DNA from 4 places in the Providencia sp. LY12 genome. Region 4 is predicted to be linked to each of the others. Evidence: predicted binding sites of a transcription regulator. Region 4 holds the regulator's gene; each other region holds the start of a gene.

The links. The regulator CRP, encoded in region 4, controls carbon source genes, mostly activating them, when cyclic AMP is high. The targets are predictions, from matches to a motif close to ATGTGANNNNNNTCACAT.
Region 1: the regulator CRP is predicted to act here: its motif matches at 5,458-5,475, upstream of cdd (cytidine deaminase).
Region 2: the regulator CRP is predicted to act here: its motif matches at 5,299-5,316, upstream of msrB (peptide-methionine (R)-S-oxide reductase MsrB).
Region 3: the regulator CRP is predicted to act here: its motif matches at 4,725-4,742, upstream of deoC (deoxyribose-phosphate aldolase).

The regions. Positions count from the first base shown of each region.
Region 1 is NZ_CM172594.1:1,359,189-1,366,707, forward strand. It holds gene ACY3ZI_RS06185 (NAD-dependent malic enzyme) at 1-722, opposite strand, end outside; gene ACY3ZI_RS06190 (hypothetical protein) at 1,153-1,791, shown strand; gene ACY3ZI_RS06195 (hypothetical protein) at 1,935-2,402, shown strand; gene ACY3ZI_RS06200 (hypothetical protein) at 2,429-3,121, shown strand; gene ACY3ZI_RS06205 (hypothetical protein) at 3,132-3,518, shown strand; gene ACY3ZI_RS06210 (hypothetical protein) at 3,657-4,373, shown strand; gene cdd (cytidine deaminase) at 4,506-5,402, opposite strand; gene ACY3ZI_RS06220 (CidB/LrgB family autolysis modulator) at 5,582-6,277, opposite strand; gene ACY3ZI_RS06225 (CidA/LrgA family protein) at 6,277-6,744, opposite strand; gene metG (methionine--tRNA ligase) at 6,913-7,519, opposite strand, start outside.
Region 2 is NZ_CM172594.1:2,307,000-2,314,518, forward strand. It holds gene ACY3ZI_RS10890 (NAD(P)H nitroreductase) at 1-238, opposite strand, end outside; gene sppA (signal peptide peptidase SppA) at 501-2,354, shown strand; gene ansA (asparaginase) at 2,584-3,603, shown strand; gene pncA (bifunctional nicotinamidase/pyrazinamidase) at 3,627-4,247, shown strand; gene ACY3ZI_RS10910 (YeaC family protein) at 4,318-4,608, opposite strand; gene msrB (peptide-methionine (R)-S-oxide reductase MsrB) at 4,756-5,169, opposite strand; gene gapA (glyceraldehyde-3-phosphate dehydrogenase) at 5,526-6,521, shown strand; gene ACY3ZI_RS10925 (D-hexose-6-phosphate mutarotase) at 6,769-7,519, shown strand, end outside.
Region 3 is NZ_CM172594.1:579,365-586,883, forward strand. It holds gene ACY3ZI_RS02545 (inverse autotransporter beta domain-containing protein) at 1-1,843, opposite strand, end outside; gene rnz (ribonuclease Z) at 2,100-3,014, shown strand; gene ACY3ZI_RS02555 (DeoR family transcriptional regulator) at 3,075-3,854, opposite strand; gene deoC (deoxyribose-phosphate aldolase) at 3,901-4,569, opposite strand; gene rbsK (ribokinase) at 4,753-5,673, shown strand; gene fucP (L-fucose:H+ symporter permease) at 5,834-7,141, shown strand; gene ACY3ZI_RS02575 (aldose 1-epimerase family protein) at 7,206-7,519, shown strand, end outside.
Region 4 is NZ_CM172594.1:381,275-388,793, reverse strand. It holds gene murP (PTS N-acetylmuramic acid transporter subunit IIBC) at 1-539, shown strand, start outside; gene ACY3ZI_RS01730 (LysE family translocator) at 601-1,206, opposite strand; gene ACY3ZI_RS01725 (hydrolase) at 1,320-2,303, shown strand; gene ACY3ZI_RS01720 (YheU family protein) at 2,300-2,518, shown strand; gene ACY3ZI_RS01715 (phosphoribulokinase) at 2,567-3,433, shown strand; gene ACY3ZI_RS01710 (OsmC family protein) at 3,513-3,917, opposite strand; gene crp (cAMP-activated global transcriptional regulator CRP) at 4,241-4,873, shown strand; gene ACY3ZI_RS01700 (hypothetical protein) at 5,082-6,446, shown strand; gene ACY3ZI_RS01695 (aspartate aminotransferase family protein) at 6,509-7,519, opposite strand, start outside.

The sequences.
Region 1 (7,519 bases), 980 kb from region 4:
ACATTTGGCCAGCGGCGTTTTACAGCTTGGATAAATTCTTCAAGGAATTCATCATACTCTTCGCCAGTAATACGCGGATGACGCCAGCCCATGTACAGTGGGTCATTCAGGCGTTGTGGGTTATTAGTACCAACATCAATAACAACTGGCAAGGTATACGCAGGGCTAATACCACCACAGGCGGTATACAGGGATAATTTACCAATTGGAATACCCATGCCGCCAATACCTTGGTCACCTAAACCAAGAATACGCTCACCATCTGTCACAACGATAACTTTTACGTTTTGTTTAGTGGCGTTTTGCAGCATGTCATCGATGTATTCACGGTTTGGATAAGAGATAAACAAACCACGCGCACGGCGATAGATATCAGAGAAATGTTCGCAAGCTTCACCCACTGTTGGGGTGTAAATGAGTGGCATCACTTCGGTTAAGTGTGCATCAATCAGGCGATAAAATAGGGTTTCGTTGGTGTCTTGAATATTACGCAGGTAAATATGCTTATCAATATCTGTTTTAAAATCAATTAATTGGCGATAAGCACGTTCAACTTGTTCTTCAATAGTTTCAACTTGTTCAGGTAGTAGGCCATACAGGTTGAAATTAGCGCGTTCTTCTTCTGTAAAGGCGCTTCCTTTATTCAGTAAAGGAAATTCGAGTAAGATTGGACCAGCGTAAGGAATGTATAGGGGACGTTTTGTTTCGTGTTCATGTTCCATGAAATATCACTCTTCGGACGATTAGTAAGCAACTGTCAGGTTAGATCCTAAGCTAAACAAAAAATATGTACAGTAAATAATGCTACAAAACAGTTAAATTTTTTACTGAATATTATGCGTTATATGATAAGGAAATTATCTACAGAAGGGAATTTTAGACGAGGTTTGTTTTACTATTACAACGAATGGATCACGCTTATTTAAGTTCGCCGATGCTTTTATCACGATATCAATCTTTTCAACGCAGTATGTGGTTTTGTTATAGGTTAAATTAATTTAACTGTTCAGTGGAAAATCAGTAATTATGGTGCGCTCGGTCGCTAGATGCTGATCCTGCTAAATATATTTTTATATATCATATATTGCCGCATGTTTTTAATTCATTTAGTTTTAATTTTCTTTTTATAAAACTATAAGATTGGTAGCTTTTATGATAAGGAATTTCACGTTAATTATTTTTATGCTCTTTCTATGTGCTTGTCATGGTTCAAATGATGTAAATAAAAACAATATTATTGAAAATAGTAATTCCTATGGCGAATATCAAAATAAAGAGCCTTCAAGGTTTCTTATTGCATTACAATTTATGTATCTTGCTGAATTTAAGAAAAGTTCAAGTTTAATAAAAAATTATGATTACAAAAAACAGGATTATAGAAAGATTTTTCATAGTTTTATTATTTTAAATAAGAAATGTTTTGATGAAGGAATTGATTATAAAGAAGCAAGTAAACTTTACTATGATTCACTGGATAGGTCTAACATACCTCATGATGCATGGTTTTTTAGTCATATTTTTAATGCATTGGATGAGAAAGATAGTGAGATAATATGGAAAGGATATCTATATGCAATAAATAAAGGCGGGAGAAAGGAAGAAACAGCAGTATTAATGAAAATATGGTATTCAATGATTAGAGAAGCGACAAATTCATCATCAGAGAAACAAAAGGAAAGTATAGCTTGGTTATCTATAGTGAGAAAAATGCCAGTGATGAATAGTATCGAAAACACAATTAGTGAGATATGGACTAACGCTGTTCTTGCTAACATTATGGAGGGAGACTAGTGGGGGTAATATGGCATCAAAATAAAAAATTATTGTTATGTTTTATTTTGTTATTTTTCTCCTTTCAATCTATAGGTTCGGAGCCTAAGAAAGATAGTGTATCTATTTTTAACATAATTATACTTGAATATATAAGAGTGACTATGGATGAATATAAAAAACCATTGTCAAAAGAAAAAATGGATAAAGTCCATTATGAATCTGCATTGGCATATGCGAATTACTTAAAGTCTTGGTTTGAATTAAATAAAGGTGTAGAGGTTAGAACGGAAAGAATTAAATTTAACGAGGCTAAAATTATCAATGAAAATGGATTTAAAGCAGCGAATTTACCCTGCGATGCATGGTTTTTTGCTGATATTTATGATGTTTTTGATGAAAATGAACGAAACAAATTTTGGAGGGAAATGAACGCTAATTCCGAAAGGGAATCCGAGGAGAAAATATTTGTTGATTTGTGGTTTAAAATGAAGGCTGAGGCAGAAAGCACTTCAATTGAAAAACGTAAAAAAAGCCAGCGATGGTTAGAGAGAATGAGGAAAATTCCCCTAGTTATTGAAATTGAGAAAACCATGACGATGGTTAAAGATAGTTTTCGTTATAAAAAATAAGTTTTTGAAAAATTTGGAGGCGTAATATGCCAATAAAATTTATTTTTTCTATATTTATCTTGTTAATTTCAACTTTATCGATGGCAGATAATCGCCCCGGTTTTGTGTGTGGGAGGTTTAGCGATACAGTCATTGAAGTGCCTGGCAACTATGTCTACCCCTTTGCGGAATATGAAGGTTATAGTTATTTCGATCCAAGATTCTTAGAAAATAAAAAAGGTTGCGATGCAAATTTTCGAGTTTTGCCATTAGTAATGAGTTGGCCTGAAATGAAGCCTTTTAATAAGAATGAAAATGGAAAAAATAAAAAACTTAGATTTTCTATAGAACCACTAGATGGTGATCCTAAAGGTTACCTTGAATATAAAAGATATATTTATATTGACAGGGGAGAGGAAAAAATTAAAGGGGATGTTTCATATGATGAAAAACTGAATCTATATTTTAATGAAGTAAAACTCAAGAAGATGAATAGATATATTGATCCTGAAAATGATAGATATGGTTATTATTGGCGGATAAATAATGATGAAATAAGTGATTTTTTTGATTGTTTATGGATACCTTTAGATGGCCGATATAGTCAATGTGATGGTTTTTTTCTGATACCAAAACTAGGGGTTAAAGTTGAAGTTATTATAAAAATTGAAGATTTAGTTATTTGGGATGAAATAAAGAGCGATGTTATTAACTTTATTTATAAACATATAAATCAATAGGAGTTTACATATGAATAATGAAGTCAATAGACAAGGAAGTGTAGCATTAACGTGGACTGATACATCAAAAGCTTTAAAGATTTTAATATTAACTAAAAGACCTGAGTTAATGTATGAATACTTTGCTAGTAAAGGTGACCGATATGCATTACTAGCAAATAGCGTTGTCAAAGGCGATTCTTTTTCAGGTAAATTTGCATTGAACTACTTAGAAGAAGTTATAATTGAAAATGGTCAAATATGCAATGAGACTAAACTTGAAAAAATACGTTTTGATATGGCTTATGCTTATATATATGAGCAAAGGAGTAGACTTAAAAATGGTGTTACAGAGATAACAGGAGATATTAATTATAAAGAAGCAATGGCATTTCATGAGCGTGTTTTTAAAAAATAAAAATTACCCGCGGAAGCGTGGACTTTACAACCTGTCTTTAATGTCATCCCTGATGAAAAAGATAGAGAGGTATACTGGCAAAAAGCGCTGGATGCTGTAGGTGATACGGAAAAGGAGGCCGAATTAAGTTTAAGCACTATGAATATTATGTTTGAAAGTTTATATGATGCGCCTGCAAATAAACAATTGCAAACCCATCGCTGGATGAGAAGAGTGATAGACATAGACAATGCAGTAGATACCGTGACATTAACTTTTAAAAAAACGTATGGTTTTTTTGAACCGCCTTCACTAAGAATCGATCTTAATGAAGCTCTAGCATTAGCATATGAAACGGGAAATCCATTAATTGATAGAGGAACTAATCGACTATCATTTTGGGATTACCCATCTGAAAACATTAATAAATATTCAATACAGACTGATTGGGTTGGACAAACGGATTTTGAGCACAAAGATCGCCTTTCTGAATATTACCTTGAACGCCCTGCCTATATATTGCCAGAAACCGGATTATTTGATTCTCCATCGGTCAATTACAGCCCCAATGTTAATAAACACAATGCCATGATAGATGATGTTATTGGCAACATTCCTTTTGCTGGCTATTCCAATAATCATTCACCATTTGAAATAACGGCTTCAGAACACCGAGGATACCCAATGAGTGTATATAGACCGAATGATTTTCAAATAGGTGAGTGTCAAACGGATCGAACCGTTGATAGCTTAAGAGACCATATGTCTTCCATGGACCACTCATCAAGCTCGTTTGATAGAGATTTTAGGGTGCCTCAGGCCCCGAGTATGCACAGTGGTGGCTATAGCAGCTCATCATCCAGATTCTCATTTTAATTTTATTAACACTCAATAACGTTTTAATAAAAAACGGAGGTTATTGAAGTTGATAAACTCACAATAACCGCCGTTATTATCTTGAAATATTTAATTTGTTTTCAGTTAAATATGGTTTAAATGAAATAGCGTTTAAATGGAGTCATCCAAATAAATACGCTCCACTTTTTGGCAACCTAACGCGTGCAAGGTATTTTCTGTTGTACACCACTGCTGCACCGTTGCATCTTGTTTTTCCACTAACACTGCTTGCTCAATAGCATGAATATCTTTACCCGCTAAATTCACCATAATTAGCGCAGCTTGTAATGGTGGTAAGCTTGGGTTGAACGCAGCATTTTCAGCGTAACGACCTGTAAACAGAGAGCCATCTTTTAACTGCACAGCAATACCGGAGTGAGATTCGCTGTATGGTGCGTGAGATTGGTTCGCAGCTTCAACCGCAGCAGATAACAATCTATCGCGACTTTGGTTTTGATAACCATGGTTAACATTGTCGAGCAGCAATGTGGTGATATTCAGATCCGATGGACCGAATGAATCAGGTAAATAATCATGAAGTGTCGCGGCTTGGCGTTTTGGTAAATGCACCATGATCTTACCGCCTTCACGCAGCTCATTCATAAATTGTCGGCAGTGACCACAAGGTGTGTAGTTGACGGTAATTGAGGTTAATTGCTTTTCGCCTTTTAACCACGCATGGGTAATGGCACATTGTTCAGCATGGATAGTTTGACCAATAGAAACATGGTTAAATTCCATATTTGCGCCGAAATAGATATTACCGCTGATCCCGCAAGCGATTGCGCCTACATTAAAGCGAGAAATTGGTGTGACAGCGTAAGCCGCTGCGAAAGGTAATAATGAAAAAGCGAGTTCGCTGTCCGTGCATCCACTCTCAGCTTTAATATGCTTAACTTGCTCAGCGGTCAACATAGCTGAGAAATCGGGTTTGTCCATAATAGGCTTTAGGACAGACTGTAACTTTTCTGGAAGTTCGGCCCAAGCGGCCTTGAATCTTGAATGCATGAGTAACCCTCCCTATTTAATTGTTTTCATTCTATTCAATTAATAGGGTGATTGGATGTGATCGCGATCACTTCATGAATGCAATCAATGAAACAAATTCATTAAATGAGAGATGTATCTCAAGTTTTTACACTGAAATTTGCATAAGAGAGGTAAATAACCTCTCTTATTGATTTAGTTTAGCTAAATAAGTGAAGAATAACAGGGAAGATAAAAGGCGCAATTAACGAGGTGATCACCCCGCAGGTCATTAACGCTAATGAACTGTAAGCCCCTTCAATATAGTTAACTTCCGCACAACGCGCAGTTCCCAAAGCGTGAGAAGCGGTACCCATCGCCAAGCCTCGTGATGCATGGGTGCGAATACGCAAAACATCAAATAGGCTATGACCGAACATCGCCCCTAAAATCCCGACAAAAAGTACGCAAGCGGCACTAATTGCTGGGATGCCTCCGACTGAATCGGCAACTGCCATGGCTATTGGTGTTGTGACCGACTTAGGTAATATTGAACCTGCAATATCCGGTGTAGCCCCTAGCCACAGTGCAATAGTTGCCCCCGTAAACATCGCCACAATACTGCCAGCAAAACAGATACTAAATAGGGATTTCCACTGTGCTCTAATCTGGTGCATTTGCTCGTAGAGCGGAAAGGCGAGGGCGACAACGGCCGGCTGTAATAAATCATTGAGTATTTTACTGCCCGCAAAATAGTGCTCATAAGAGGTGTTCGTCAGGATCAGTAGCGGAATAATAATCGCGATAGTTAACAATAATGGGTTCAGAATGGGCAATTTGCACTTAATTGACAGCGCTCTCGCCAAATAGAAAACAACGATAGTTAATGGCAGTGACCACCAAATATGTTCTAACATCACTCTTTCCCCTTGGTTTTATCATTATTGATGGTTGAAGAAATGGGTTCTTCAGGAGGAAGAGGAATTTCATCAGGCTTCACACCCACGATAGGGCGCTCTTTATGGATATAGTTTGAGCTGACCGCGACAACAATCATGACAATAAGCGTACTGGCAATACAAGAGACGACAATCGGGATCATCTGTTGGCTGAGTAAATCATAATAATTCATAATCCCCACACCGATGGGAACGAATAAAATCGTCATGTTTTTCAGCAGGATGCTACATCCAGGTTTTGCCCAGTGAGCAGGGACTATCTGTAATGCTAGCAAAACAAACAGCAGCAACATTCCGACAATACTGCCGGGAATGGAAAAAGGAAGCAGTTTGGAAATTACATTTCCGATGATCAGGCAGAGGTAAAGTATTGCGAAGGCTCGCAAATATTGCCATCCGGTGTTCAATACTTGTTTTAATGACATGGGATTTGTCCTATTACTCGACAGGCATTCATCATACAATTAACTTGAAAATTGTGCCAGAGATCACAAATAAAAACCCATAAAAAAACGGAGCTCACTAAAGTGGCTCCGTTTTGTACTGATATTGGCTAAGTTTGTTGCTCAAATTTCAGAGCGACAATCAATGGCTTATTTAACTTGCATACCTGGTTGCGCGCCATTATCTGGGCTCAGTAGGTAAATGTCTTTACCACCAGGACCTGCTGCCATCACCATACCTTCGGAGATACCAAAGCGCATTTTACGTGGAGCAAGGTTTGCCACCATCACGGTTAAACGACCTTCCAGGACTTTTGGATCTGGATAAGCGCTACGGATACCAGAGAATACTTGGCGAGTTTCACCACCGATATCTAACTGTAACTTCAGTAGCTTATCTGAGCCTTCAACGAAGTCTGCTTGTTTGATCAGCGCAATGCGCAAGTCAATTTTAGCGAAATCATCGAATGTGATGGTCTCTTGAATTGGGTCATCCGCCAGAGGGCCGGTCAACTGCTTAACTGGCTGAGCACTTTGTTTGGACGCTTCTACCATTGCTTCCGCTTTTGCTAATTCAATACGGTTAAATAACGCTTTAAATGGCGCTACGTCGTGGTTCAGTAATGGCGTGTTGATGGAATCCCACGTTAATTCAACTTTCAGGAACTCTTCCACGCGCTTGGTTAAGCTTGGCAGAATTGGTTTCAAGTAAGTCATTAATACTCGGAATAAGTTGATACCCATCGAGCAGATATCT
Region 2 (7,519 bases), 1.9 Mb from region 4:
GCGCTTTTTCTTCAACTTCCGTGCCTAGCTTGCCTTCTACGGCTGCTTTTTCAAGTAGTTGGCTAAAGCGAGCGATACCTTCTCCTTGCATAACAACAAAGTGCCATGGCTTTAACGCTCCGTGGTCTGGCGCTCTCATTCCTGCTGCAAGAATATTGTCGAGTTGTTCGCCTTGTGGCGCGGGAGTGGTTAAGCGTGAAGCTGAACGGCGGTTCAACAAAAGGGTTAATGCATCCATATTGATCTCCGATTAAGAGTAAGCTGATGTAGTGCTCAGCAAAATAGAAATACTATCGGGCTATTGTACAACGCCCACAATGGTTTTGTTATGAATAATCCTGTATTACATTATTTGGTATCTGTCATCGTTTGATACTGTATAGGATTAAATCTATTGATTAATCTATCTATTAATCATCTGTCAAATAGATGATATTCTAAATCATTCGCGCGTCATCTTATGCCGCCATCTTGATTGATATCCTCACACTGGAGAAAAAATGCGACAACTCTGGGATATTTTCGCCACTGTTTTTAAGTTTAGCTGGCGAGTCATTAATTTCATTCGACAATTTGTTTTCAACGCAATTTTCTTCGTGTTGTTATTTTTAGTGATCGGCGGTTATTTTCTCTTGCAATCCGACAACGAACCAGAAAAAAACTATTTTGGTGCACTGGTTGTTGATCTACAAGGGATTGTTGTTGACCAAGTCTCTTCCCCAGATCCTTTCGGACGTATGAGCCGCGAATTACTTGGTACCTCCAATAACTTAATGCAAGAAAACTCGCTATTCGATATCGTCGATACCATTCGTACCGCCGCTGACGATGACCGCATTACAGGTCTAATACTACGTTTAGATAATCTGGTTGGCGCGGATCAACCCTCCATGGCATACATCGGTAAAGCGATTGAAGAGTTTAAAGCCTCTGGGAAATCAGTCTATGCCATGGGCGATAGCTATACACAAGCTCAATATTATTTAGCGAGCTTTGCAGATGAAATTTATCTCGCACCCCATGGCGCCGTGGGTATTTACGGTTTCTCAACGGATACCCTGTATTACAAATCGTTATTAGAAAAACTCAAGGTAAGCACCCATATTTTCCGCGTTGGTACCTACAAATCTGCGGTTGAACCGATGATGCGTGATAATATGTCACCTGAAGCCCGTGAAGCTAACCTGCTTTGGTTAAATACCTTGTGGGATAACTATTTAGGCTCTATCGCAGAGAATCGCCAATCTAAAGCAGAGCAAATCTTCCCGGGAGCGGATAAACTCATTGCACAACTTCGCGCAGCCAAAGGTGATACTGCGCAATATGCTTTACAGCAAAAATTAGTGGATAAGATCTACACCCGCGAACAAGCCGAAAATGTGTTCTCTAATCAGTTTGGTTGGAATAAAGAAGATAAAACATTCAATGGCATTAGCATCTATGATTACTCCACTAAAATTGCCGATACCAGCAACAGCGACGGCAATATTGCAGTCATCGTAGTACAAGGTGCCATCATGGATGGTCCGCAAACTCCCGGTATTGCTGGTGGCGAAACCCTAGCAGCTCAAATCCGTGATGCCCGTTTAAATGAAAACATTAAAGCCATCGTATTACGTGTTAATAGCCCTGGAGGAAGTGTCAGCGCTTCTGACCTGATCCGCAGTGAATTAGCCGCAGCCCGCGCAGCGAAGAAACCTGTCGTCGTATCAATGGGTGGCATGGCCGCATCAGGCGGTTACTGGATCTCAACACCAGCTGACTACATAATTGCAAGCCCAAGCACCTTAACAGGTTCTATCGGTATCTTCGGTGTGATCAATACCTTTGAAAACTCATTAGAATCCATTGGCGTTTATACTGACGGTGTTTCGACTTCACCATTAGCGGGCGTTTCTGTCACTAAGGGGATCAGTCCTCAATTTTCCGATATGATGCAAATCACCATCGAAAATGGCTACCAAACCTTTATTGGCTTAGTCGCTCAATCTCGCCATAAAACACCGGAAGAAATCGATAAGATTGCCCAAGGTCGTGTTTGGATTGGTAAGGATGCGCTGAAGATTGGTTTAGTTGATGAACTTGGTGATTTCGATGATGCCGTCGCAAAAGCCGCCGAATTAGCGAAAGTAAAATCTGTCGAGCTGGATTGGATGCAACCTGAACTTTCCTTTATGGATCAGTTGATCCTTGAACTGACTAGCAACGTTCAAGTCATGATGCCTGATGCATTGCAAACATTCCTACCGCCAGCAGTCGCTACTGATATTCGCCGCCAAGCTCAGTTTTTCTTAAAAATGAACGATCCACAAAATCGTTACGCATTTTGCTTAAACTGCGCAGAAATTAACTAATTATTCATTTCCACCCATGGCTCCCCTCTTAAAGCAACCGTAGGGGGGCTGCCATTACACGGTGAATGACGCTAGCGTAAACTGAAGTTTCCATCACAACAATCTGCAATATCTTGTTTTATCCATAGATTATCTCCAGTAAATAAGCCAAAATCCTTATAATCCAAATTATTCACACACTGAATTTCTTATTCATACAGAACTTCGTCTGTCATCGTTAGGTAACAAAATGCAGAAGAAATCGATTTATGTCGTTTATACGGGTGGCACCATCGGCATGCGCCATTCTCCTCAAGGCTATATTCCTGTTTCTGGTCACCTACAGGCACAATTAGCCCAAATGCCTGAGTTTCATCGCCCTGAAATGCCAACATTTACGATTCGTGAACACCAGCCATTAATCGACTCTTCGGACATTACACCGGAAGATTGGCAAAATATCGCCGATGACATCAGTGAAAATTACGATAAATATGATGGTTTTGTGATCCTACATGGCACTGATACCATGGCATTTACCGCTTCTGCGCTCTCCTTTATGTTTGAAAACTTGAAGAAGCCCATTATTGTGACAGGGTCACAAATCCCGCTGGAAGCCCTACGTTCCGACGGGCAAACCAACCTGCTTAATGCGCTTTATTTAGCGGCAAACTACCCGATCAACGAAGTGGGTTTATTCTTCAATAACAAACTGTATCGCGGTAACCGCACAGTAAAAGCGCATGCTGATGGTTTCGAAGCGTTCACTTCGCCAAACTGCTCTCCACTGATGGAAGCCGGTATTCATATCCGTACATTCAATGCCTGCCCTGCACCGATTGGCATTGGGGAATTAAAAACTCATCGCATTACCCCGCAACCTATTGGAGTTGTCACGCTCTACCCTGGATTATCCATTGAAATCGTAAGAAATATTCTTCAACAACCGGTTAAAGCGCTAATCTTGCGCTCTTACGGTGTCGGTAATGCTCCTCAGCAACCCGAGCTTTTACGCATCCTTCGTGAAGCAACTTCTCGCGGCATTATTGTCGTCAACCTCACCCAATGTATTTCTGGGCGTGTAAATATGGAAGGTTACGCCACAGGACATGCATTAGCAGAATCTGGAGTGATCAGTGGTTTTGATATGACTTTTGAAGCCGCATTGAGTAAATTACATTACTTACTAAGCCAAGATTATACCTCTGAGCTTATTCGCGAATTAATGCAAAATAACCTGCGTGGTGAATTAAGCTACGCTGATGAATAAGCTATAACTTACTGAGAAGAAAGATGAAATCAGCATTACTGTTAGTAGACTTACAAAATGATTTTTGTACTGGTGGTGCTCTCGCTGTAAAACAAAGCGAACAGGTTATTGAAACCGCTAACCAAGTTATTGAGCAATGCCAAAAACAGGGTATCACGGTGATCGCCAGCCAAGATTGGCATCCAGAAAACCATCTCAGTTTTGCCGTGAACTCTGGCCAGCCTATTGGTGCCCTTGGTGAACTTAATGGATTGCCACAGGTTTGGTGGCCAGTTCACTGCGTGCAAGGCTCCCATGGTGCTGATTTTCATCCAGAGCTTAATCACCAAGCTATTCAAAAGGTATTTACTAAAGGTGAAAATCCGCAAGTCGATAGCTACAGTGCCTTTTTTGATAATGACAGAGTCAGTCAAACAGAGCTGCATACATGGCTTCAGCAACAACAAATCAGCCATTTAATGATTATGGGCATTGCGACGGACTATTGTGTGAAATTTACTGTACTGGACGCACTGAGGCTGGGCTATCGTGTTGATGTGCTAATGGATGGGTGCCGTGGCGTTAATTTAGCCCCTGAAGATAGCCAGAAGGCTTTAGCGGAAATGCAGAGTGCGGGGGCTAGTCTAATCACATCATCCCGCTAGAATGCTGTAGTAACTAGCCATGATATAGGTTTGAAATTCGCCCCGTTAGCTGACGGGGCGAGATACTGACTTAGTCGTTATCCTGCGGTTTCAATGTCGCAAGTCTATTCCCTTGGAAAAGCGCTTTTAACTCTTGTTTGCTCTTCATGGTAATTTGACCGTCAGTACCGACCGTCATGTGTTCCGCATCATGGTTATGGCGTGACTGCCATAGCATCACCATCTGCAAAGTATTTTCTTTCTGCTCTGGCGTTAATGCCACACCATCTGGCCATTTACCTAACTCCACTGCAGTCACTAAACGCTGGTAAATTTCAGGGGTCATGACAGACAGCAATTGATCTATTTGTTGTGCATCCATTTCTACGCTCACGTTACGCCTCATCACATCAATCTAGTGGCAATCTCGATAATTATTCTTGCGGTGTTATATCTATAGTGTATTTTGAATAACTAGCTGAATCGTTATTGCCAAATGTATTTTGACACTTCAGCAAGCTTCAGCACGTTATCCTAGGGTCTTTTCACCCGTTTGGTCATCCGTAAAACTTAGCGATGCTGAATTTATGCAGTAACGCTGTCCTGTTGGTTGTGGGCCATCAGGAAATACATGCCCAAGATGCGCATTGCAATTACCACAACGCACTTCTATTCGATGCATACCGTGAGAAAAATCTTCGATAAATTTTATCAAACTTTCATCAATCGGTTGAAAGAAACTCGGCCATCCGCAGCCTGCATCAAATTTGGTCTCAGAAAGGAATAAAGGGGTTCCACAACAGAGGCATTCATACACGCCATCTTTACGGTTATGCAATAATTGGCCGCTAAACGGGGGCTCTGTGCCAGCGTGTTGTGTAACATGCAGCTGGACTTGGTTAAGCTTTGATAAATCAATAGCTTGCTTATCTTTATTCGACATTGATTACCTACTTTTTTTCAAAAAGATGCGCATTAAAACGATTTTGCATCCATTTCAAGCAACAAAAACTTAACAACGCTCAGTGGAAAACTATTCTAGACTATTAAGGTTAGAACTTTACGGTTTGATTTGTGATGAGCCTCACATATATCACTGATGGATGGTTTCATTATGCTGAACAATCCCGATAATACGTGCGGCTGTATTTGCTGCTGAAGTGACTGACAAATATGCAGATAGTGGTATCAGAATTGATTTTTTTCAATAATTGACACGATTCCGCTTGACGGCTGGCAAGGTTTTGGTAACTTTAAGTACATCTTAATTCACGAAATAAAATAGCTGGTGGAAATACTATGACTATCAAAGTAGGTATTAATGGTTTTGGTCGTATCGGCCGTATCGTTTTCCGTGCTGCACAAGAGCGTTCTGACATCGAAATCGTTGCTATCAACGACCTGCTCGATGCAGAGTACATGGCATACATGTTGAAATACGACTCAACTCACGGTCGTTTCAACGGTACTGTTGAAGTTAAAGATGGTCACTTAGTTGTTAACGGTAAAAAAATCCGTGTTACAGCAGAGAAAGATCCTGCAAACCTGAAATGGAACGAAGTCGGTGTTGATGTTGTTGCTGAAGCAACTGGTATCTTCCTGACTGACGAGACTGCTCGTAAACACATCCAAGCAGGCGCGAAGAAAGTTGTGTTAACTGGTCCTTCTAAAGATGACACTCCAATGTTTGTTATGGGCGTTAACCACAAAGCTTACGCAGGTCAAGAAATCGTTTCTAACGCATCTTGCACAACTAACTGCTTAGCTCCACTGGCTAAAGTTATCAACGACAAATTTGGTATCGTTGAAGGTCTGATGACTACTGTTCACGCAACCACAGCAACTCAAAAAACTGTTGATGGTCCATCTCACAAAGACTGGCGTGGTGGTCGTGGTGCTTCTCAGAACATCATCCCATCTTCAACTGGTGCTGCTAAAGCTGTAGGTAAAGTTATTCCTGAGCTGAACGGTAAACTGACTGGTATGTCTTTCCGTGTTCCAACTCCTAACGTTTCTGTTGTTGACCTGACTGCACGTCTGGCAAAACCAGCAACTTACGCACAAATCTGTGACGCTATCAAAGAAGCAGCAGAAGGCGAGCTGAAAGGCGTTCTGGGTTACACTGAAGACGACGTTGTATCTACCGATTTCAACGGCGAAAAACTGACTTCAGTATTTGATGCTAAAGCAGGTATCGCTCTGAACGACAACTTTGTGAAACTGGTTTCTTGGTATGATAACGAAACTGGCTACTCTAACAAAGTTCTAGACCTGATCGCTCACATCTCTAAATAAGCGTTGTTAAGTAATCAGTGTGACTGAGCCGCCTTTTGGCGGCTCTTTTGTATCTTTCATACATTCAAAATTAAAGCTCAGCTCAATATACTCCAAGCTGCGTCCCCCACTCCATTCAATGCCACTTGCAGTATCGTGAGTTTGTTATATTGTTATTTCTAGTTACTGCCCTATTTATAGGCGCTGTTCTATTTATAGTCGCTGATTTAGGTCGTGATGATGGACCAACAACCACAGGCGCAAGACAATGCATGATAAAATTTTTGCTTTACCTGTTATCAAACAAATTTCCCCTTACATTACCCAACGTCAACTTGGGGATTTACCACTGATCGTCATTTCGCATCCAAAAGTGCGTGGTGCTGTGAGCTTACAAGGTGCCCACTTAATTGACTGGCAACCCGCAGGTCAAAAACCCTGTCTTTGGCTAAGCCCTGAAAGTGCATTTAAAGAAGGGGTTGCCATTCGTGGTGGTATTCCTATTTGCTGGCCATGGTTTGGTCCTGTAAACAGCCCTAGTCACGGATTTGCCCGTATCTTACCTTGGCAATTTACAGCTCATAATGAACATGATTGTGGCGTGATCCTCACCTTTACCCTGACGGACAACGAATACACCCGCAAACTCTGGCCACATGAGTTCACGCTGATTTTACGAATGAAGCTCGGGGAAACCTGCGAGCTTGAATTAGAAAGTTACGGTGACTTCGAGGCTACTGCCGCATTACACAGCTATTTCAATATCAGTGATATCCAGAAAGCCACCGTTTATGGTCTTGGTGGACATTACATTGATAAAGTGGCTGACAGAGAAGCTTATATTTCAGAGCCGCTGAAATTTAATAAGCACACTGACCGCATATACACCGAGCCAGAAGAATACAGCTTGCTACGTGATGATGGCTGGAATCGCACCATTGAGTTACATCATTATCATCACAGTGATGTGGTGTGCTGGAACCCTTGGGCAGAATTATCGTGCAGCATGCAAGATATGC
Region 3 (7,519 bases), 200 kb from region 4:
CAGTAATATAAGCTTGAACTGCATTTGTTGAAATACCATCAGCTATAGCCTTAGCCCGGGTGACGATAACACTGTAAATATGCGCTTGAGTGGAATCAGGCTTGAAAACGACTTGAGCTTTCGTGAGTTGCTGATTACCTGTGTAAGCACTAATTTCGTATGATCCTGCAATTTGTGAAGTGAATTGTACTCTAGCTTCGCCTTTCGTATTTGTTGTCGTGGTGTACTCCAATGGTTTTGTTCCTTTCATCGCTTGCATTTTTTTACGTAGGTCGTTCTGAACACTGGAGTTAGTGGCAGTTTTTATATTCTGGGAAGCGAGAGAGAGTGTATTGGGTAAAATAAACATGACTTTTGCGTTGGAAACCGGATTACCTAAAGGGTCTCTGACAATGGCGGTAAGGGCATTAATATCAAGACCATTGGCTAAACCTTTACCATGAAAGGTCACGTCATTAGGGCTGATGCTGAGCATGTCAGGATGAATAATTTCAATTAAGGTTTCAGCAATAGGTGAGGCGTTGCCTTTAATATCATAGGCAGTTGCTTGTAAACGGTAGCGATTTATCTTTTGTGTATCTTTTGCCGTATTGGATGTTTTATATGATGGTAAAGTCAGGGTAGCCGTTTGATCAGTGGAGCTAATAGAGCCGCCTGCAGCTAAAAACTCAGGTGCTTGCCACTCAATGTGCTTGAGAGGATATTTACCAGTGAAAGATTTGACTAGTGGAACGGATTGTCCTGTTTCCCCTTGGATTTTAGTCGGTAATGACAGGTGCAGTAAGGTTTTCTTTTGGTAGTTGAGAATAATATTATTATTGCGTTCAACAAAATCATAACGGTTACCTGAAAGACGGCGTGTCTCGGCGATCTTAGTTGGATCTAAATGGTGGGCTAAGCTCTTACCGAAAGTCCAAGTAAATTGAAGTTTAGCTTGGGTCTCGGCTTGTTTTTCGCTGCTAAATTTATGGCTGGCATTTAATGTTAATAATGGGAATGGCGTCCAGTTAGCTCCAATGGTCGCGGCATTCGGATTTTTTTGACGTTTTGTTTTTCCGAATAAGGCAACGCTATCACCATAGTATTGCTCATACTTTAAGTTTCCACCTAGGTGTGGATAAGCGGGTAGCCAGCCTTCTACTTGAATATCCCAGCCGTGGGCGGGTTTGGCATTATAATCATGGTTGAGTTCTGGTGCGCTTTTCCATGTGGTTAAACCGAAATAGCTATTGGCATTTAATTTTAAGTAGTCTTGCCAATATTCAATTCCTAATCCTGCGCGAGTATGGGCGTGAGAAAAATCGTGGTCGATAAATGCATTCATACCAATAGTGCTTTTTTCATGGAAATGGCGTAAGCCAATCCCATTATTGGTATGAAATCGCTCATCATAACGATGTAGACTGTGCTGGGTGAATAGCAATATTTCCTCTTGGTCATACCAAGGGATCAGCCAGTCAAACTGTGAGTTTTTAACGGAGAACTTTTTATCAATATCGATATTGAGTTTGACATTACCCGCTTTGGATAACCAATGTTCAATCTCTTTTGTGGCTTCACTGGCAACTTTATTTCGTGCGTAGTCTTGCGCCATCTCAGACAGATCCTTCATCGTTTTCTTTTGTGAAAGGAAGGTTCCGATTGTTTTAGTGTGTTCGGCGGTTAAGCGCTCAGTATTATCTTCGTTGATGATCTGCTCGCTACCTAGTGATGGTAGCTCTTTGTTATCCAACATTTTTGCATAAGCTGGAACAACAGGCATAATGACGGACGACCAAATAGCCGTAAATATCACAAAACCGTTAGCCAGTTTTTGTTTAACGGTTAAAAAAGAGGGGCTCATTCAATGGATTCCTAGTGGCGAAAATTTACGCGGCCATTTTGGAGTAGGGAGCTAGATACGAGCTTGTGAATTAATTTGACTTAAAAAGAAACTAAATTGGGCAGTTGGAATAGCTGTGAATTCCATAAATTTTGCCAGCATGGACACGACGAAAATTGCAATAATAAAAAAGCCTTCAAAAAGGCTGCGTTAGCCACTTTGGAAAAGTTTGGAATTGTATTTTAGTAATTTAAAACAAAGAGATAGAAGAGGAATTATGGAGCTGACTTTCTTGGGTACTAGCGCAGGAGTGCCAACAAAAGAGCGCAATGTCACCAGTATGATATTAAATTTAGTCGGTATCCGTAAAAGCTACTGGCTCTTTGACTGTGGCGAAGGTACTCAACACCGAATCTTAAACAGCCCCTTTAAAACACCCAAAATCGAGAAGATTTTTATTACCCATTTACACGGTGACCATATTTTTGGGTTGCAGGGATTGCTGTGTAGCCGCTCTATGGGGGGAACGACGGATCCCCTGACGCTATATGGGCCAAAAGGGCTGAAGCAGTATGTGGAAACGGTTTTATCAGTGAGCGATTCCTATATGACTTATCCTCTTGAAATTGTAGAAATTGAGGCAGGTAAGTTATTTGATGATGGGGAGATGGTTGTCACTGCGTATCGGTTGGATCACCGCGTAGAATGTTATGGCTATCGTATTGAAGAACATCCAAAACCGGGGGCGCTAAATGTGCAAAAACTGGAGCAAGATGGGATCCCTCGCGGGCCTTGGATGCAGGCGCTGAAAAAGGGCGAAGTGATTGAGCTAGAAGATGGTCGCACCGTGAATGGAGCTGACTACCTTGGTGAGCCAGTTGCAGGTAAAGTAGTGGCGATTTTTGGGGATACTATCCCAACGCCAGATGCGTTGTTATTGGCAAAAAATGCCGATGTGATGGTGCATGAGACTACTCTAGAAGTGGCGCTAGAGGCGAAAGCCAATGAACATGGGCACTCTTCTACCCGACAAGCGGCGCAGCTTGCCAAACAAGCAGGAGTAAAACGGTTTATTGCGACGCATATCAGTGGGCGTTATGGGTCGGATGACATTCCGCGTTTATTGGCGGAGTGCCAAGCTGAGTTTCCTGAGACGCAAATAGCGGAAGATTATTTGACGGTTAAAATTTAGTGAGAAAACAAATCGACACGATTTCAAACGTGTCGATTTGTTTTGATGAAATGCGTCATACTAATAAATCACTTTCACAAACCCATTGCGGCAGTATGTTTCGTATTCATCACTAAGCTGTCGGTTTGTCACAATCACATCAAACTGGGACAGTTCGCCCATATTAGCGGTCGCCACTTCATCAAACAGATTGTAAGGTGCTAATAAAATCTTACGGATAGATTTTTCCATGCCTTTCTTTTTCATCGGTAAATCATCGAGATTATAGCAAGTCACCCCATAAGCACTGTGAACCCCAGTGGCGGACATAAACGCTTTTTTGGGGTTAATGGAATCTAGTAACGAAGGCAGCGTTGGGCTGTAAAAAGAATCACTTTTTGGGCGGTATTCCCCACCACATAGTAGCGCCGTGACATTTTTTTTCTGGCTCAATGCGAGAAAAACGTTATGAGAATAACAAATTCCGGTAAAGCTAATTTCTTCTGGGATTAAGGCTATCAAGGTCGCCATTTCGATGCCATTGTCGAAAAAGATCACATCATCTTCACTGACCATACTGGCGGCTAAATTAGGAATATATAGGTCTTCAGTTTGATCTGGCGTGAAAATATCGGCATGGGGTTCGTGAGGGGCTAAAGCGGTAGGTTGAGTGACAGAAACAATATAGCCACCAAGCAGTGACATTGGGATAGGGCCTTCGGTATCCGCATTGAGATCTCGGCGAATGGTCATTTCAGAGACTTCGAGTATTCTCGCGGCTTCTTTAAGATGAATGCGTCCTGAACGTTTAATACATTCACTTAATCGGCGAAGGCGTTCTTTTTGTTTAGTTTCTATCACCCTGCAATCCTTTTTATGATGGCGCGGACGAACCGCGCCCCGTTGTTTAGTAGTCACTTGGAGTGGTATTTTCTCCCGTGACAATAGCGACACTCGCACTTGCACCAACGCGGTTAGCACCAGCTTCAATCATCTTAATTGCGGTTTCACGCGTACGTACGCCACCGGATGCTTTGACGCCAATTTCATTACCAACCACTTTGCGCATTAAAGCGACGTGATGCTCAGTGGCACCCATTGTACTGAATCCTGTTGAAGTTTTCACAAATCCAACGTTAATTGTGCGGCAAATTTCACAAACCTGTGTGATTTCTTCATCAGTTAACAGGCAAGTTTCGAGGATCACCTTTAATGTTGCCTTACCACAAGCCGCAAAAACGGCTTCAATATCTTGACGAACAAAGTCTAAATCACCGCTTTTCAGCATACCTACGTTGATAACCATATCCACTTCATCGGCACCACGGCGCACAGCTTCAGCAGCTTCAAAGGCTTTGGCTTCTGTTAAACATGCGCCTAATGGGAAACCAACAACACAGCACACCATCACATCGCTATCTTTTAAACATTCGCTTGCCAATGGCACATAGCCAGTGTTAACACACACAGAGGCGAAGTGATGCTCTGCGGCTTCTGCACATAACGTTTTGATATCGTTAACTGTTGCGTTGGCAGCCAATAAAGTGTGATCAATATATTTCGCTAAATCTTGCATTTTAAACCTTCCTATATGAAGTTTTTCAGAATAGATGTGGAATAGGTAACAAAGAATGAGGAAATGTGGCAGATATAACACTTGATCATTCGTTATTCGAGATCCTAATCACAAATGATATTTTTGCAACATGATAATGTTAGGATTATATCATTATGTGATTTATTTAACACGAGGGACATTATGGATATAGCAGTTATCGGTTCAAACATGGTCGATTTGATCACTTACATTGATCAAATGCCTAAAGAAGGGGAAACCCTCGAAGCCCCAGCCTTCAAAATCGGTTGTGGCGGTAAAGGGGCAAACCAAGCTGTTGCCGCAGCAAAATTAAACTCCAAAGTCATTATGCTAACTAAGGTCGGTGACGACATTTTTGCGGATAACACGATTCGTAATCTTGAGTCTTACGGCATCAATACGCGTTATGTAGAAAAAGTGCCTTGCACATCGAGCGGCGTTGCACCGATTTTTGTGAATCAAAACTCATCGAACAGCATCTTGATCGTCAAAGGGGCGAATAAGTTTTTATCCCCTGAAGATATCGACCGTGCTGCGGAAGATCTGAAAAAATGTAAATTGATCGTATTGCAGCTGGAAGTGCAGCTGGAAACGGTTTACCACGCAATTGCCTTTGGTAATAAGCACAACATTCCTGTGTTGCTTAACCCAGCGCCAGCACAACGCGCACTGGATTTAGATTACGCATGCCGTTGTGATTTCTTTGTACCGAATGAAACCGAGCTAGAAATTCTGACCAATATGCCTGTGGATACCATGGATAACGTGCGTCGTGCGGCTCAATCCCTATTAGATAAAGGCCTGAAAAACCTGATTGTGACTTTAGGTGATAAAGGTGCGTTATGGATGACTCGTGAAAGCGAACTGTTCATTCCGGCTATCAAAGTGAACGCGATTGATACCAGCGGGGCTGGGGATGCATTCATTGGTTGCTTCTCTCATTACTATGTTCATACCGGAAATATTGAAGAAGCGATGAAAAAAGCGGTTCTGTTTTCAGCCTTTAGTGTAACGGGAAAAGGCACGCAATCGTCTTACCCAAGCATCGAGCAGTTCAGTGAGTTTGTGCAGTTGAATAATTAGTACGCATCATCTTTCAAGCACCAGAAGCATTACCTGTACCCACAATATTTGCTCTGAATTTGAATGATGTTGAGCATGACCGGTTGAAATGAAGGTTGCCATTAGAGCAAAAAGCCCGTTTAACCGGTTAAAAATATAATAAAAATTATTAAGGGTTAATATGAACATCAAAAATATAACTCAGTTACCTGATGGGTACCTGAATAAGACTCCTATATTCCAATTTATCCTACTTTCCTGCTTATTCCCGCTCTGGGGATGTGCAGCAGCACTGAATGATATTTTAATCACACAGTTTAAAAGTGTTTTCGAACTCAGCAACTTTGCCTCTGCATTAGTGCAAAGTGCGTTCTATGGCGGTTATTTCTTGATTGCCATTCCAGCCTCACTGGTTATCAAAAAAACCAGTTATAAATACGCGATTATGATCGGGCTTATTTTGTATATCGCGGGTTGTTCCATGTTCTTCCCTGCGTCTCATATGGCGACTTATACCATGTTCTTAGCCGCGATTTTTGCTATCGCGATTGGTTTAAGCTTCCTTGAAACCGCAGCGAATACCTACAGTTCGATGATTGGTCCAAAACAGTACGCGACTCTGCGTCTGAACATCAGCCAAACCTTCTACCCAATCGGTGCCGCTGGCGGGATCTTATTAGGTAAATATTTGGTCTTCTCCGAAGGGGAAAGCCTGCAAAACCAAATGGCAAACATGGATGCGACTCAAATCCATGAGTTCCGTTTAGCGATGCTGGAAAACACCCTTGAGCCATACCGTTATATGATCATGGTATTGGTTGTGGTGATGCTCCTGTTTTTACTGACGAAATTCCCGAAATGTAAAGTGGCAGAAACGGCGGAACATAAACGTCCTTCTGCACTGGATACCTTAAAATATTTAGCTAAAAACAGCCGCTTTAGAAAAGGGATCATCGCCCAGTTCTTATATGTGGGCATGCAAGTTGCCGTTTGGTCGTTCACCATCCGTTTAGCGCTGGAAATGGGGGATATCAACGAACGTGATGCCTCTAACTTCATGGTGTACAGCTTCGCCTGCTTCTTTATCGGTAAATTTATTGCCAACATCTTAATGACTCGCTTTAACGCGGATAAAGTCCTGATTATCTATTCAATTATTGGTGTGCTGTTCCTGGTGTATGTGGCCTTTATGCCGAGCTTCACCGCAGTGTATGCAGCAGTACTGGTGAGCATCCTGTTTGGACCGTGCTGGGCGACTATCTATGCGGGTACGCTGGAAACCGTCGATAATGAGCACACTGAAATGGCAGGTGCGGTGATTGTGATGGCGATTGTCGGGGCTGCGGTTGTTCCTGCTATCCAAGGCTATGTCGCGGATATCACTCACTCTCTGCAACTCTCTTTCTTAGTTTCTATGCTGTGCTTTGTCTACGTGGGTATTTACTTCGTTGGTGAGCGCCGCTTTAAAGCTAAACAAGAAGCCAAATAATAGACTGTGACTCAGGGTAGGCTTCATGCCTACCCCATCTTTACCTCAAACCGTGAGTATGACAATGAACACAATTATCCCGTTACATAAACGCTTATTTACGGAAAAACCGACCTTAGTTTTGAAAAATAGCCAGTTTTCCGTTTCCGCATTTGTCTATCAATCTGGTGTGCAAGGGCTGCGTGTTGAAAACTCGCAGGGACATTTAACCATTTTGCCATTTTTAGGGCAGATGATTTGGGATGCTGAGTTTTGTGGGCAAAATCTGAAAATGGAAAATATGTTTTCAGAACCTAAGCCTGTTCCAACTGTGATTGAAACCTATGGCTGCTTCGCCTTCCATTCTGGATTAATTAGTAATGGTTGCCCATCGCCAGA
Region 4 (7,519 bases):
ACCCTATCGGCACAGCCGTCTTAGCGGGTCTGTTCTTAATTGCGGTAATGTTCGGTGTCCACCAAGGCTTTATTCCGGTGTATGTCGCGTTAGTTGAAGCTCAAGGATTTAACTCGTTATTCCCAATCTTAGCGATGGCGGGTGCGGGTCAAGTAGGCGCCGCATTAGCGCTGTATGTGAAAGCCAAAAAAGGCTCTGTTACCCGTAGTCAAATTGGTGGTGCCCTATTCCCCGGCTTCTTAGGCATTGGTGAACCATTAATTTACGGGGTGACGTTACCGCGCGTGAAACCGTTTGTAACCGCTTGTTTAGGGGGCGCTGCTGGTGGTTTCTTTATCGGAGCGGTCGCGTGGATGGGTTTACCTGTTGGGTTAAATACTGTATTCGGTCCTTCAGGGCTAATCGCTATTCCATTGATGACGTCAGATCAAGGCGTGCTTCCTGCAATGGCAGTGTATGCTGGCGGTGTCTTAGTCTCTTATCTATGCGGGTTCATTTTCACTTATCTATTTGGTAGTAAAAATGTCGATTTGGACTAGAAAATAGTGTGGATTGAAAAGCAAAAAGGCACCTAAGGTGCCTTTTTTCTCGTAGAAAAACTTACTCCAACCAAATTAACGGTACACACGCGGCGGTCAGTATCCCCATCACTAGGTTAAAAATAAACCATGCGCGGCGGCTACGTAAGAAAACTCCGATCAAGGAACCAAAGCCCATCCAAATCAAGCCCGCGATAAAATTCACAATCACAAACGCGATGCTCATCACAATGATGGACTGAGTAAATAACTCGCCTGGAAGACTAAAACTCCCTACTGCGCCTAGCCCCATCATCCATGCTTTCGGGTTTAAGAACTGCAACAGTCCGCCTTGAAACCAAGTAACGCTTTTAGAGGCTTTACTGTCTGTTTTGAGTGGCTCGTAACTGGCAGTGGCTGTTTTCCACGCTAGCCATAATAAATAAACGCTACCAATGATTTTCAGCACAATATGAATTGCAGGATATAATAGTAATAGCGCGGCAACACCGAAGGCAGACAAATATAAAATTGACTGCATGCCCAACATTATTCCTAATAATAATCCGATACTACGACGAAAACCGTAGTTAGCTGCACAAGAGGTCAACAACATGTTGTTAGGGCCGGGTGTGACTGCTGCAATGAATAAAAACGTAAAAAGCGAAAAAATTAGCCCCAGAGTCATTTATACTATGTTCCTCAACCTAAATTTGTTTCTAGATTTGTTTACTTGCATCACAGAAAAATAACAGTATGTTATGTCACTCACAAGCGTTCCACTAAATAAAAAATAAGGCCATGTCAGAAAATTTCCGCCCTATGAGTTGGGCAAAGAACCCACACCTCCAAACCTTATTGCCAAGGATCTTTCGCCGTACCCCGAAAATTATCCCAACATGGCAGCGATTAGAATTGCCTGACGGTGATTTTATCGATCTTGCTTGGAGTGAAAACCCAGAACAAGCGAGCGAAAAGCCTCGTTTAGTGATTTTTCATGGGTTGGAAGGAAATTTTAAAAGCCCCTATGCCCACGGGATGTTAGAAAGCGCCCAAAAACAAGGCTGGCTCGGCGTGATCATGCATTTTAGAGGATGCAGTGGTGAACCTAATCGCCAAAAACGTATTTACCATTCCGGTGAAACCAGTGATGCACGCTATTTTTTACATTGGCTAAAACAGACATGGGGTGATGCCCCCACCGCCGCGGTAGGCTATTCCCTTGGCGGTAATATGCTCGCCTGTTATTTAGCTGAAAACGGTGAGAATGCTGAATTAGATGCCGGCGTCGTTGTCTCGGCACCATTAATGCTCGAAGCCTGCTCCATGAAAATGGAGAAAGGAATTTCTCAGCTCTATCAACGTTACCTATTAAATGGATTGAAACGTAACGCCACCCGCAAACTGGTGCGCTACCCCGGTTCACTTCCTCTTAATTTGTTGCAGCTTAAACAGTTAAAACGCATTCGTGAATTCGATGATGTGATCACCGCGCGTATTCATGGTTTTGATGACGCTGCTGATTATTACCAAAAATGCAGTGCGCTACCTAAGTTATCTCAAATTACTAAGCCAACCCTGATTATTCACGCGAAAGACGACCCGTTTATGGCGCCCGAAGTCGTGCCTGATTTAAGCCATTTACCCGAAAATATTGAATACCAAATGACGGAGCATGGCGGACACGTAGGCTTTGTCGGTGGTAGTTTTAGAAAACCACAAATGTGGTTAGAAACTCGCATCCCTCTGTGGCTAACTGCGTATTTGAATGAGCAAAAATCATGATTATTCCGTGGAAAGATCTCGCACCTGAAACCCTCGAAAATCTTATCGAGAGTTATGTTTTGCGCGAAGGAACCGATTATGGCGTTCACGAAAAAAGCTTGCAAGACAAAGTCAATGATGTGAAACGGCAGTTAGTTTCCGGCGAAATTGTGCTAGTCTGGTCTGAGTTACATGAGTCGGTAAATTTCATGCCTAATAACCAGTTTCGCCCGTAGCGCTGTTTCTCAAAAATAGTGGTCATGGCGTAAAACAGGGAGTCCACTATGTCGAAGAAGCATCCGATTATTGCAGTAACGGGTTCGAGTGGCGCAGGAACGACCTCAACGAGCCAAGCTTTTCGTAAAATTTTCCATCAATTAAATATCCGCCCTGCCACCCTTGAGGGGGATAGTTTTCATCGTTATACCCGCCCTGAAATGGATATGGCTATTCGTAAAGCCCGCGAGCAAGGACGTCATATCAGTTATTTCGGTCCAGAAGCCAATGATTTTTCTCTACTTGAACAAACCCTTATTGATTATGCCCAAACGGGTGGCGGTCAGTCTCGGAAATATTTACATACTTACGATGAAGCGGTGCCTTATGGCCTGCAACCCGGCACGTTTACCCCGTGGGAATCGCTACCAGCCAATACCGATGTGCTGTTTTATGAAGGATTACATGGTGGCGTGGTCACCCCAGAGCATGATGTTGCTCAGCATGTTGATTTACTTGTCGGTGTAGTGCCGATTGTTAACCTTGAATGGATTCAAAAACTTATCCGCGATACCACCGAGCGAGGGCATTCTCGTGAAGCCGTAATGGATTCAGTTGTCCGTTCGATGGGGGATTATATTAACTATATTACGCCACAGTTTTCTCGTACTCATATTAACTTCCAACGAGTTCCTACCGTTGACACCTCTAACCCTTTTTCTGCTAAAGCAATACCTTCACAGGACGAAAGTTTTATCGTTATTCGCTTTAGAGGATTAGAGCAGATCGATTTTCCTTATTTATTATCCATGTTAAATGGCTCGTTTATTTCAGCGATGAATACCATTGTAGTACCCGGTGGGAAATTAGGACTCGCAATGGAGCTTATTATGATGCCATTAGTGGAAAAGCTAATGAAACAGCGAAATGGGTAGTTTGACACTCTCATTAAAGAGATAAATAACAAGATGCTTATCTTAATTATCGATAAGCATCTTAATATCAAGAAAATTATTACGGCGTTTTAATTTCGAAACTATGAGTCACGTTAACCGTTTTTTCTAACATGATAGCAACTGAACAATATTTTTCAGCAGAAAGTTGAACCGCACGCTCTACCACTTTGTCCGTTAATTCACGTCCCGTCACAATAAAGTGCAGGTTGATATCCGTAAAATAACGAGGGGCTTCTTCACGGCGTTGTGAAGTTAATTTCACTTCACAATCAACAATATCCTGACGACCTTTTTGCAGAATAGAAACCACATCAATCGCGCTGCATCCGCCTGCTGCCATTAAAACCATTTCCATCGGACTCGGTGCTTTGTCGCCCGCATTACCATCCATCATGATTTGATGACCTGATGCTGACTCACCTAGAAAAGAGAGCCCTTCAACCCACTTTACGCGTGCTTCCATTTTTATTCCTCTCGAAAATAGTGATATTTATCGTCACATTGTTCCATATATCTAGACAATGTTATATCAGCATTATTAGGCTGAAGCGATACAGGGAAGACTTTCGGCATTGGATATGATACAAACAATGGTCAGTTGATAGGATTAAGATCAAAACTCAACGATTTAATTGATTATATTATACAATTGATATTAATTTACGTTAGCCTAGAGCAGCATTAATAATAGGCATCAATGTGACTTAATATGCTAAGCTAGACACTTTAAAGTCAGCCTTTCCCTACTTTTCGAAAGGTTGCAATAACATACAGAGGATAACGCTAATGGTTCTCGGCAAGCCACAAACAGACCCTACTCTTGAATGGTTTTTGTCACACTGCCATATTCATAAGTATCCATCCAAGAGCACTCTGATCCATCAGGGTGAAAAAGCAGAAACCCTTTACTACATTGTTAAAGGTTCAGTGGCTGTTTTAATCAAAGATGAAGAAGGCAAGGAAATGATTCTCTCTTACCTCAATCAGGGAGATTTCATTGGCGAACTTGGGTTATTTGAAGAAGGGCAAGAACGTACTGCGTGGGTTCGCGCGAAAGTTGCTTGCGAAGTCGCGGAAATTTCTTACAAGAAATTCCGTCAGCTGATTCAAGTCAATCCGGATATCCTGATGCGCCTTTCTGCGCAAATGGCAAGTCGTTTGCAAACCACATCCGAAAAAGTGGGTAACCTTGCATTCTTAGATGTTACTGGTCGTATTGCTCAAACATTGTTGAATTTAGCTAAACAGCCTGATGCGATGACTCACCCAGACGGTATGCAAATCAAAATCACTCGTCAGGAAATTGGTCAAATCGTAGGTTGTTCTCGCGAGACTGTCGGTCGTATTTTAAAGATGCTGGAAGATCAAAACTTAATCTCCGCACACGGCAAAACGATTGTTGTTTACGGCACTCGCTAATTTACCTGTCAGCCTCACCTTTCTTGGTGAGGCTTCGATATTGAAATAGCTTTATACTTCACGTACAAAGCTATTTTTTTACTTATAGTTCAGTTTATATCGTCTCAGTAACGAGTGTCGTTTCTTTATATTATTTCTATTTATTGTCACTATAAAATAATAACTAACACAGTTAATAGTGATTAAATAATGAATAGGAGTAATAAACATGACGATATCCAGTAATTCTTTATCCCCTAGTCGCACAACCGTATTAGATCCAAACCAAGATGTAAAAAAGAATACTCACAGGTCACGTTTAATTGACTCAATTAGCAGTATTATAAGTACTATCGCCTCTTACTTTAAAAATAACTCATCGGTAGAGAGTGAACAATCGAAATTTTATATTTCATTAAATGATCATGGAAAAGATGATTTATTAGATGTTAACTACCGACTACGAATGAATATATCTAACCTTCTAGAAGAAATATCTTTATATGATAGAGAAATATTTTCAGAAGGAAACAAGAAAAATCTATTCCCTATCCTTCAGACTCATGCGCATTTAAAATCAAGAATCGAAGACAGCCTTAAAATAGACGATATCCACAAGCAAAATGTAGTATTTGAAGATATTATGAAGAGTCAATGCCAAGTTATAATTGACTCAATAAAAAAATTAAATGATATAAAATCAACTGAAGCAAAAATTTTCGGAAAAAACCCCATCAATGCCAAATATTTTATTGAAAATATCACAAATGGAATTAATAAATCACAACAGAGACTGGATAAAACCAGTTTAACAGACGAACTTAACAGTAAAATTAAAAGCATTCCTGACAATCATCAGAACGATAGGTTTGAGTTCGACGAAAAGCTTGAGTGGAATTATGAATTAAATGAATTACCATTCGTAGTACAGAGAAATTTAACAAGCACACTGAATAATTTCCCTATGACTACACCTTTTTTAATTGAAGGTAATTTAGATATTCAATCAATAATCAATCATATTGAATTCACTGAAACACTGAGTCAATGGGATAACGATTTCCATCCTAATAATGGTGATTTAAAGATTAATAGCAATGAAAGCGAAAATAAGAAAATCATTACTGAACTAAAAAATAGACTTAAATTACAGCAAGAGCTCACTGAAAGATTACAAAATGATAAAGATGATCTACAGGACAAAATTAATGAAAATAAAGAGGAATTAAAGTTATTAAAGAAAATAATCATTGCTGACACTAAAATAATCAAATTCGCACCGGCACAAGAAAAAAATGGCTCAAAAAGTAATGTATCCATCGATAATTTAACTGAAGTGAAAGAAAATAGCTCAGAGACAATGCCTTCCGAAAAATCCGAGTCATCGAAAATAGACTCAAAGGTCAAACTGAAGAATAAACATAGAAAAAAAAATCTGCGAACTCATTTTAACTACAGCGAGAATGTTGAACGACTTCATAGAGGTGTTCCGACGACCAATACTCATCGCATACCGCACTCGTTTAATCGACCTGAAATCAAAGAAACAAGAACATCAGAACTAAGAAAAGCAATTATACAAGCTGAAAAATAGTCGATTGTGCGTTGTTTACCGCTAAGTTGCAGAAGAGACCATTCTGCAACTTAGCACACAACTTATTTCAATAATTTATTTATTGCCGTTTCTAACTTCGCCATCCCGCTATTAATTTCATCTTCAGAAATAATCAGCGATGGTGTAAAGCGTAATACATTCGTGCCTGCATTCAGCATCATCAGCCCTTCTACCGCGCAAGCTTGCAGAATATCTTTTGAGCGATTCAGTAACTTGCCATTTAGTTCTGCGCCAATTAATAAGCCCATTCCACGAATTTCAGCAAAAATGCCATATTGATCATTAAGCTTATTTAAATGCGCGACAAATAACTCACGACGCTTAGCAACACCATCAAGGACTTCATCGGTATTGATAATATCAAAAGCAGCATTACCCACCGCACACGCCAGCGGATTACCGCCATAAGTGGTTCCGTGTGAACCCACTTCCATCGTATTCGCAATGTCCGCGGTTGTGATCATCGCACTAATAGGGAAACCGCCTCCGAGGGCTTTTGCGGTAGTTAAAATATCGGGAACGACATCATAGTGCATATAAGAGAATAATTTCCCCGTACGCCCCATTCCACTTTGCACTTCATCAAAAATAAGCAGTGCATTATTTTCATCACAAAGCTTACGTACTCCTTGCAAAAATTCTGATGTCGCAGGGGTGACGCCACCTTCCCCTTGAACCGGCTCCAATACCACCGCACAAGTATTTTCATCAATCACAGCTTTAACGGCTTCAAGGTCATTAAAAGGCACATGAATAATATCCGCAGGCTTTGGACCAAAACCATCTGCATATTTCGCTTGTCCACCGACTGAGACAGTAAATAATGTTCTGCCGTGAAACGCTTGCTTGAATGCAATGATCTTCGTTTTATATGGGCTATATTTGGTGATGGCATAACGACGCGCTAACTTGAATGCGGCTTCATTCGCTTCAGAACCAGAGTTCACAAAAAATGCACGATCTGCAAACGTTGCTTTGGTTAATTTTTGAGCCAGTTTTAACGCCTGTTCATTGGTAAAAACATTGCTCACATGCCACAGTTTTTCGCTTTG